One region of the Xanthomonas sp. NCPPB 3200 genome, then DNA from elsewhere that is predicted to be linked to it. Evidence: predicted binding sites of a transcription regulator. Region 1 holds the regulator's gene; the other holds the start of a gene.
The links. Region 1 encodes FliA, which starts transcription of late flagellar genes. Its sites were predicted from a motif close to TAAAGTTTNNCNNNCNNNGGCCGATAA; they were not measured.
Positions count from the first base shown of each region.

Region 2: AC06DU_RS13975 (STAS domain-containing protein) is a predicted target of FliA. The motif match lies at 2,765-2,791, and genes of this name have one in related genera.

Region 1 covers NZ_CM150785.1:2,279,946-2,284,358, forward strand. Annotated here, with positions in the region: gene AC06DU_RS09945 (chemotaxis protein CheA) at 1-1,248, opposite strand, end outside; gene AC06DU_RS09950 (protein phosphatase CheZ) at 1,251-1,877, opposite strand; gene cheY (chemotaxis response regulator CheY) at 1,877-2,269, opposite strand; gene AC06DU_RS09960 (RNA polymerase sigma factor FliA) at 2,305-3,072, opposite strand; gene AC06DU_RS09965 (MinD/ParA family protein) at 3,069-3,953, opposite strand; gene flhF (flagellar biosynthesis protein FlhF) at 3,940-4,413, opposite strand, start outside.
Region 2 covers NZ_CM150785.1:3,208,578-3,212,990, reverse strand. Annotated here, with positions in the region: gene AC06DU_RS13985 (methyl-accepting chemotaxis protein) at 1-229, opposite strand, end outside; gene AC06DU_RS13980 (chemotaxis protein CheA) at 298-2,304, opposite strand; gene AC06DU_RS13975 (STAS domain-containing protein) at 2,321-2,650, opposite strand; gene mfd (transcription-repair coupling factor) at 3,156-4,413, opposite strand, start outside.

The sequences.
Region 1 (4,413 bases):
CGGCACGCGGATCATGAAGCGGCTGCCGCGGCCCAGTTCGGACTGGATCTGGATCTGTCCGCTGAGTTCGCGGATGCGCGATTGCACCACGTCCATGCCGACGCCGCGGCCGGAGATGTCGGTGACTTCGGCCTTGGTCGAAAAGCCCGGCATGAAGATCAGGTGCAGGCACTCGTCGGTGCTCAGGCGGGCGGCGGCTTCGGCATCGATCAGGCCCTTGTTGCGGGCGATCTCGCGCAGGCGTTCGGGGTCGATGCCGGCGCCGTCGTCCTGGATCTCGATGCTGACGTAGTCGCCTTCCTGCTGCGCCGACAGGCGCACATGGCCGCTGCGCGGTTTGCCGGTGGCTTCGCGCAGGGCCGGCGATTCGATGCCGTGGTCGATCGCGTTGCGCACCAGGTGCACCAGCGGGTCGGCCAGGGCTTCGACCAGGTTGCGATCCAGTTCCGTCTCGGCGCCGATCAGTTCCAGTTCCACTTCCTTGGACAGCGTGCGCGCGACATCGCGGGCCACCTTGGGGAAGCGCGCGAACACCTTGCTCACCGGTTGCATGCGGGTGCGCATCACCGCGGTCTGCAGGCGCGCGGTGGCGATGTCCAGGGTGCTGACCGCGCGGTCGAGTTCTTCGTCGCGCAGGCGGGTACGCAGGGTCTTGAGGCGGTTGCGCGACAGCACCAGTTCGCCGATCAGGTTGACGATGGCGTCCAGGCGCTTGGTGTCCACGCGCACGGTCTGCTCGGCGTCGGCCGCCTTGGCCGCCGCCTTGGGCGCGGCCTTGGCGCCCGGCGCAGCAGCGCCGTGTGCGTCATCGTGTGCAGGTGCAGGTGCAGCGGCAGCGGCCTTGGGCGCGGCCTTGACCGCCGGCGGGCCGCTCTTGGCGTCGAACTGCGCAATCAGCGAGGCCGGTGCATGCGGCACGGTTTCGCCCGAGCCCATCGCATCCAGCATGGCCTGCAGATAATCCAGCGACTGCTGCGCGGCATCGAAGTGATGCGCCTGCAACACCGCCTGGCCGGAGCGCGCCATGCCCAGGGTTTCCTCGGCGGCGTGGCAGAGCTCCACCATCGGCTTGATCGCCAGGAAGCCGGCGCCGCCCTTGAGCGTGTGGAAGCCGCGGAACACCGCGTTGAGCTGGTCGGCTTCGTCCGGTGCCTGTTCCAGCGACACCAGCTGTTCGCCGAGGCGATCCAGGATCTCCTGGGCCTCGACAATGAAATCGGCAGCAATATCGTCTGGAACAGCACTCATGGTTACAGCCCCAATCCGGACAGCAGGTCGTCGGCGTCGTCCTGCGACACCGCGTGACGGTCCAGGCCCTTGACTGCAGGACCGGCAAGACCGCCGTCGTCTTTCTTCGGCTCGGGATTCTTCGGCGGCAGGCCGAGTGCACCGAAGCCCTCGTGCACGCGCCGCACGATGCCGGCCACGCGACGGATGATCTGGCCGCTCAGGTCCTGGTAGCTCTGCGCCAGTGACAGCTCGGTCAGGTTATGGCGCATCTTGTCCATCAGCGCGCCCTGGTCCTGGTTCAGGCCACCGTCGCGCAGCTGGTTGGCCAGCTCGCGGCATTCCTCGACCAGGTCCAGCGTGCGATGGCTGGCTTTCTCGGTCATTTCCACCACGTGGTCCAGGCGCGAGCAGGCATCGTCCAGTTCGCCTGCTTCCTCGGGCACGGTGGGCAACTCGCCCAGCGCCTGCCCGAGTTCGCGCGCGAGCCGGCTCAGGCTCTGCATCATCGGGCGCGTGCGCAGCGCGGCGAGGTGGTCCACCTCGCGCCGCCAGGCGACCTGGTCACCGCTTTCCAGTGCATCGAGCGCGTGCTGCAGGCGCTCGATCAGGGCGGCACGTTCGGCATCGGCTTCCACGGTGGCGTTCATCAGGCGGTCGCCGCCAGACGTTCGAACACCTTGCCCAGCTTCTCTTCCAGCGTCTGTGCGGTGAACGGCTTGATGATGTAGCCGTTCACGCCGCACTGGGCCGCTTCGATGATCTGCTCGCGCTTGGCTTCGGCGGTCACCATCATCACCGGCAGGTGCTTGAGCTTGGCGTCGGCGCGGATGTTGCGCAGCAGGTCGATGCCGGTCATGCCGGGCATGTTCCAGTCGGTGACCACGAAATCGAACGGGCCGGCCCGCAACGCCGCCAATGCGCTGTTGCCGTCTTCGGCCTCTGCGGTATTGGTGAAGCCCAGATCGCCCAACAGATTCTTGACGATACGTCGCATCGTCGAGAAGTCGTCCACGATCAAAATCCGCATGTTCTTGTTCACATCAAGCTCCTAACACTAAAAAATGCGCGAAAAAATCATTCGTCAATTTCGACACCGGCATCGGCCAGTTCGAAGACCTTGAGGCGGCCGCGCAGACGCACCACCGCCTGGCCATGGATCTGGCAGACGCGCGATTCGCTGACACCGAGCACGGCGCCGATTTCTTTCAGGTTCAATTCCTGTTCGTAGTACAGCGACAGCACCAGCTGCTCGCGCTCGGGCAACTGGCCGATGGCCTTGCCCAGCTCGCGGCCGAATTCGCCACGCTCCATCATCTGCTGCGGATTGGGGCCGCCCTTGGCGGTGGTGTCCAGCTCGCCGTGATCCTCGATCCGCGACTCCAGGCTCAGCACCTGGCCGCGGGCGGCATCTTCCATCAGACGCAGGTAGTCGGGCAGCGGCATCTCCATCGCGGCGGCCACTTCGGTGGCGGCGGCGGCGCGGCCGGTGTGCTGTTCGATCTTGCGCACGGCGGCGGCAGCGTCGCGTGCGCGGCGGTGCACCGAGCGCGGCACCCAGTCACCCCGCCGGATTTCGTCGATCATCGAGCCGCGGATGCGGATCGAGGCATAGGTCTCGAACGAGGCGCCCTGTTCGGAGTCGTAACTGCGCGAGGCTTCGATCAGGCCGATCATGCCGGCCTGGATCAGATCGTCCACTTCCACGCTCGCCGGCAGGCGCGCGGCCAGATGGTGGGCGATACGGCGCACCAGGTCGGCGTGCTGGGTGACGATGTCGTTGGCGTTGTTGCGCTGCACGGCGCGGTACTGCGCGCTGGCCGTGGTTGCGGTAGCGGTGCTCATGCGGCCACTCCCCGTTGGATGATGCGTTCGACGAAGAACTCGACATTGCCGCGCGGCACGGTGGGGGCCTGCCAGCGCGAGGTACGGCGAGCGATTTCTGCAATGGCCTGCGCCGACGGACTGGCGGGGTAGGCCTTGATGACCGGCTGCTGGCGCTGCACCGACAGGCGCAACCAGTCGTCCTGCGGCACGTGGCCGAGGTAGTTCAGCGACACGTCGCCGAGAAACTTTTCGCAGACCCGCGACAGCTTGTCGTACAGCAGGCGGCCTTCGTTGGGGTCGCGCACCATGTTGGCGATGATCTGCAGGCGGTCTACGCCGCGTTCGCGCGAGAGCACCTTGATCAGCGCGTAGGCGTCGGTGATCGAGGCCGGCTCGTCGCAGACCACCACCACGGTGTCCTGGGCGGCCTGGCAGAAGGTCAGCACGCTGTCGGTGATGCCGGCGGCGGTGTCGATGACCATCACGTCCAGGTCGCGCTCCAGCTCGGAGAACACGTTGACCAGGCCGATGTGCTGGGCCGGGGCCAGTTCGGCCATGTGGCGGCGGCCGGAAGCGGCCGGGACCACCAGCACGCCGCCGGGGCCTTCGATGATCACTTCATCCAGCGTGCAGCGGCCGGCGATCAGGTCGGCCAGGGTGTACTTGGGCGACAGGCCCAGCACCACGTCCAGGTTGGCCAGGCCCAGGTCGGCGTCCAGCAGCAGGGTGCGCTTGCCCATGTCGGCCAGCGCCACCGCCAGGTTGGCGGAGATGTTGGTTTTACCCACGCCGCCCTTGCCACCGGTCACGGCAATGGTGCGCACCGGGCCCAGGGGCTCGGGACGGGTCGCCGACAGGGGGAAGGCGTTGGTCAGCTTGGCGTATTCACGCGACTGCATGGTTGTGCTCCGGAGTACAGGGCTTATCGGCAGCGCGCCGCAAATCTTCAAGGCGAAGAACGAGACTGGCGGCATTGGCGCGGTGCAGGTCGTCGGGGACCCGCTGTCCGTCAGTCACCCAGGTGATGGGCATTTGGTGATCGACGACGACCGACAGCGCACTACCGAAGCGGCCGGTCTCGTCAAGTTTGGTCAGCACCACGCCCTGGGGCTTGGCGTGGGCGAAGCGGCGCACGACCTCGTCGAGGTCGGAAAAGTGCGCGTTGGCAGGCAGCACCAGCAGCGAGGTGACCTGGTGCGCGGCGCGCAGCCAGTTCAGCTGGGCGGCCAGGGCGCGGTCGCGCTGGCCCATGCCGGCGGTGTCGATCAGCACCAGCTTGTAGTCGCGCAGGCGCTCGAGCAGTTCCAGCAGGCTTTCGGCGCTGTCGGCCTCGTGCACGGCGATGCCGAGCTGACGGCC
Region 2 (4,413 bases), 930 kb from region 1:
GCGCGAAGGCATCCAGCGTGGTGGTGGCAAGCTGCAGCGAGCCGGTCGCGATGCGGATCGTATGGAACAGCAACGCGCCGCTGACGAGCGCGGCCAGGACGCTGGCGGCGAGCAGGGCGCCGTGCGACAGCGTCAGCGCAAAGCCGGCGACCACCACCACGACGGGCAAGGCGAGGGCGAGGGCGGCGGTGAACCACAACTGCGTGGCGATCGGGAGACGGTGTGACATGGCGGCAGCTTCCTGGGCTCAGGGAACAACGGATGACGCGGTGATGTGGGGAGTGCTGGTGTGGTGACTCAGGCCGCCAGGGCGTCCTGGTTTGGATGCAATTGCTGCAGCAGGCTGGGCACATCGAGAATCAGCGCGACATCGCCGCTGCCCAGGATGCTCGAGCCACTGATGCCCTTGACCTGCGCGAAGACCTTGGACAACGGCTTGATCACGGTCTGCCATTCGCCCAGCAAGGTGTCCACGACCAGGCCGAAGCGCTGGGCGCCCTGGCGGATCACCACGATGCTTTCGCGCGCCGGGGTCCTGCCGCCAAGCGCGAACAGTTCGCGCAGGCGCACATACGGCAGCACGCTGCCACGCAGGTCGATGTAGTCGCTGGCGTAGTCGGGGGTGAACTCCACGCATTCCTCCACCACGTCCAGCGGCACCACGAACACCGACTTGCCGACGCCGACCTGGAAGCCGTTGATGATGGCCAGCGTCAGCGGCAGCCGCACCGAGATGGTGGTGCCCACGCCGGCGCTGCTGTCGATCTCCACGGTGCCGCGCAACGCGGTGATGTTGCGCTTGACCACGTCCATGCCGACGCCGCGCCCGGACAGGTTGGTGACCTTTTCGGCGGTGGAGAACCCCGGCTCGAAGATCATCGCGAACACCTCGCGGTCGCTGAGCTGCCGGCCCGGCTCGATCAGGCCGCGTTCCAGCGCCTTGGCGAGGATGCGGTCGCGGTTCAGGCCGCCGCCGTCGTCGGTGATCTGGATGACGATGCTGCCGGAGTCGTGATACGCATTGAGGCCAACGGTGCCGCGTGCGGGCTTGCCGCGCGCCACGCGCACGTCCGCCGGCTCGATGCCGTGGTCCATGGCGTTGCGCACTAGATGGGTGAGCGGGTCGCCGATCTTTTCCACCACCGACTTGTCCAGCTCGGTGTCCTCGCCGGCCACCACCAGCGCGATGTCCTTGCCGAGTTCGCGCGCCACATCGTGCACCACGCGCTGGAAGCGGCTGAAGGTGCCGCCGATCTTGACCATGCGCAGTTGCAGGGCGCTTTCGCGCACCTCTTCCACCAGGCCGGCCAGGATCGAGGCCGATTCCAGCAACTGCGCGTCGCCGGTGCGCTGTGCGTTGGCATTGGTGCCGGCCACCGCGATGATGAGTTCGCCGACCAGATCGATCATGCGATCGAGCTTGTCGGCGTCGACGCGGATCGAGCGCGCGTCGGGGTTGCGTGCGCCGGTGTCCTGCGGCGCGCGTGCCGGCGCTGCGGCCGGCACGGCAGCCAGCGCGCCGACCACCGGCGCGGCAGCCACGACCGGCTCGCTGGCAGGAACGGCGCTGGCGTCCATCGGTGCCGGCACCGAGAGGATCTCCAGGTCGCAGTCTTCGCGCACGAACTCGAACACGTCCTCGATCGCGGCACGGTCGGCATCGCTGCGCAGCAGGATCTGGAAGCCCAGGTAATTGGCTTCCGGATCGAGCGCTTCGAAGCTCGGCAGCTGGCTGACGTCGGTGCTGATCGACTCGACCGAGCCCAGCCCGCGCAGGTTGCGGATCAGCTTGAGCGGCGAGTTGCCGTAGCGCAGCGCGTCGGCGAACAGTTTCAGCGTGATGCGCCAGTAACCGCTCTGTTTTTCCGGGGTGCTGTGCTGGAGGGCGGAGGCGGTGACACCGCATGCGCTGGCCTGCAGGTAGGTCTGCAGTTGTGCCAGCAGGGGGTCGGCCTCTGCCGCCAGTGCGTCGGCATCGGCATGAGCGGGGTCGGCGGCGGTTTCCACCAGGGCATGGATGTGGTCGCAGCACACCAGCAGCAGCGCGATCAGTTCCGAGCTCAGCGTCAGCGCGTCGTCGCGCACCAGGTCCAGCACGCTTTCCACGACATGGGTGAAGCCGACCAGCTGCGGCAGATCGAACAGGCCGCCCGAGCCCTTGATGGTGTGCGCCGCACGGAAGATCGCGTTGACCGCATCCGGCGAGGACTCGCCGCGCTCGGCTTCGAGCAGGTGACGTTCCATGTCTTCGAGCAGGTCCCGGCTCTCGGCCAGGAAGGTCTGCATCAGCTGGTTCATATCCATACGCGTTGCCGGTCCCTTAGTGAATGCGTTCGCCGATACCCGCAACCGCATGCGGGTACAAGGCTTCGAGCAGGCCGAGCAGTTCGATCACATCGACCACCGCGCGGCTGGAATCGGTCAGCGAAAACGGCCGGCCGTCGGCCTGGATCGCCTGCTTGGTCGCCAGCAGCAACTGCAGGCCGGTGGTGTCGATCTCGCTGACCGCCCCCAGGTCCAGGTGCAACCCGCCCGGATGCAGCAAGGCCGGCTGCAGCAGCGGCTTGAGTTCGGCAGCGCGACGGATGGTCATCTCGCCTTCCAGGGCGAGCGTCAGCGGCGCGGGTAGATCGGACAGTGGCGTGTTCATGAATGCCTCAAGCGATGCGGTGGCGCACGGATGCGTGCCTGACGCGGAAAAGGTCGCTCCGGCGCGGGGTCGCATGGGCAGCTCTGCACACGGCGATCACGTCGGTCCATGCAGGTATCGGCGCGCGGCAGGAATATTTAGGCCAAATTCACCGCGGTGACGGATTTGCGAAATCCATCACTTCCCGCGTATTAATTGCTCAGCTTTGTCGCAAGCAGACTCAGGAAGCCGGTGTCCCGGACAGTCGTGCAGGACACCGCGCTATCTTTCAGCCGACTTCTTCACTCGCTGCGTCGGGCGCATGTGCGTGACTGCAGCGGGGAACACGCATGAAACAGGCAACATGGGACCGCACCGGCATCGTCTGCGGCGTTGGGCGTTAGTGAAAATGCCGCATCGGCTTGGATTCGCAGCGGCCCCCGCCTGCGACGCGCTCGACGCATCCTTGCGTCCTGCACGGTCCAGCACGCTGCGTAAAGCAGGCGCAACTGCCCGGCGCGCGCTTCTACCTGGGTGCGAGCATCGTCAGCAGGCCGCGTGCGGCGTTGAAACGGTCCGCGCCTTCCGGTAGCGGCAGCTTGATGCGCAGTTTGTCCGGGCCGTCCATGGTGTAGATCTTGGGCTGCTTCTGGATCATCTGGATCACCGCGACCGGGTCGATCGCCGGTTTTGCCTCGAAGACCAGCCGGCCACCGTTCTCGCCCAGGTCCAGCTTGCGCACACCCAGCGCATTGGCCTGCAGCTTGAGCTCGGCAATCGCGAACAGGTGCTTGACCGGGTCCGGCAGCAGGCCGAAGCGGTCGATCATCTCCACCTGCAATTCGCGCAGCGCATCGGCATCGCGTGCGCTGGAGATGCGCTTGTACAGCGTCAGGCGCGTGTGCACGTCGGGCAGGTAATCCTCGGGAATCAGCGCGGCCACATGCAGCTCGACCTCGGCGCCGCGGACCTCCTCGCCGGCATCCAGGTCCGGCAGCTTGCCCTGGCGGATGCTGCGCACCGCGCGTTCCAGCAGCTCGGTGTACAGGCTGAAACCGACCTCGGCCATCTGCCCGCTCTGGTCTTCGCCCAGCAGCTCGCCGGCGCCGCGGATCTCCAGATCGTGGGTGGCCAGGGTGAAGCCGGCGCCGAGCTCGTCCATGGAGGCGATCGCCTCCAGGCGCTTTTCCGCATCGGAGGTCATCGAGCGACGATCCGGCACCACCAGGTACGCATAGGCGCGGTGATGCGAGCGGCCGACGCGGCCGCGCAGCTGGTGCAACTGCGCCAGGCCGAAGCGGTCGGCGCGGTTGATGATGATGGTGTTGGCATTGGGGATGTCGATGCCCGATTCGATGATCGTGGTCGACAGCAACACGTTGAAGCGCTGCTTCTGGAAGTCGAGCATCACCCGCTCCAGCTCGCGCTCGGGCATCTGCCCATGCGCGATGCCGATGCGCGCCTCCGGCACCAGTTCGGACAGCTCGCGCTGCATGCGCACGATGCTTTCCACATCGTTGTGCAGGAAGTACAGCTGCCCGCCGCGACTGAGCTCGCGCTGGAAGGCCTCGCGCAGCAGCGCGTTGTCCCAGGCGGTGATGAAGGTCTGCACCGCCAGCCGGTTCGGCGGCGGGGTGGCGATGATCGACAGGTCGCGCAGCCCGGCCATGGCCATATTGAGCGTGCGCGGGATGGGGGTCGCGGTGAGCGTGAGCAGATGCACGTTGGCGCGCATCGCCTTGAGCGCTTCCTTCTGCCGCACACCGAAGCGCTGCTCTTCGTCG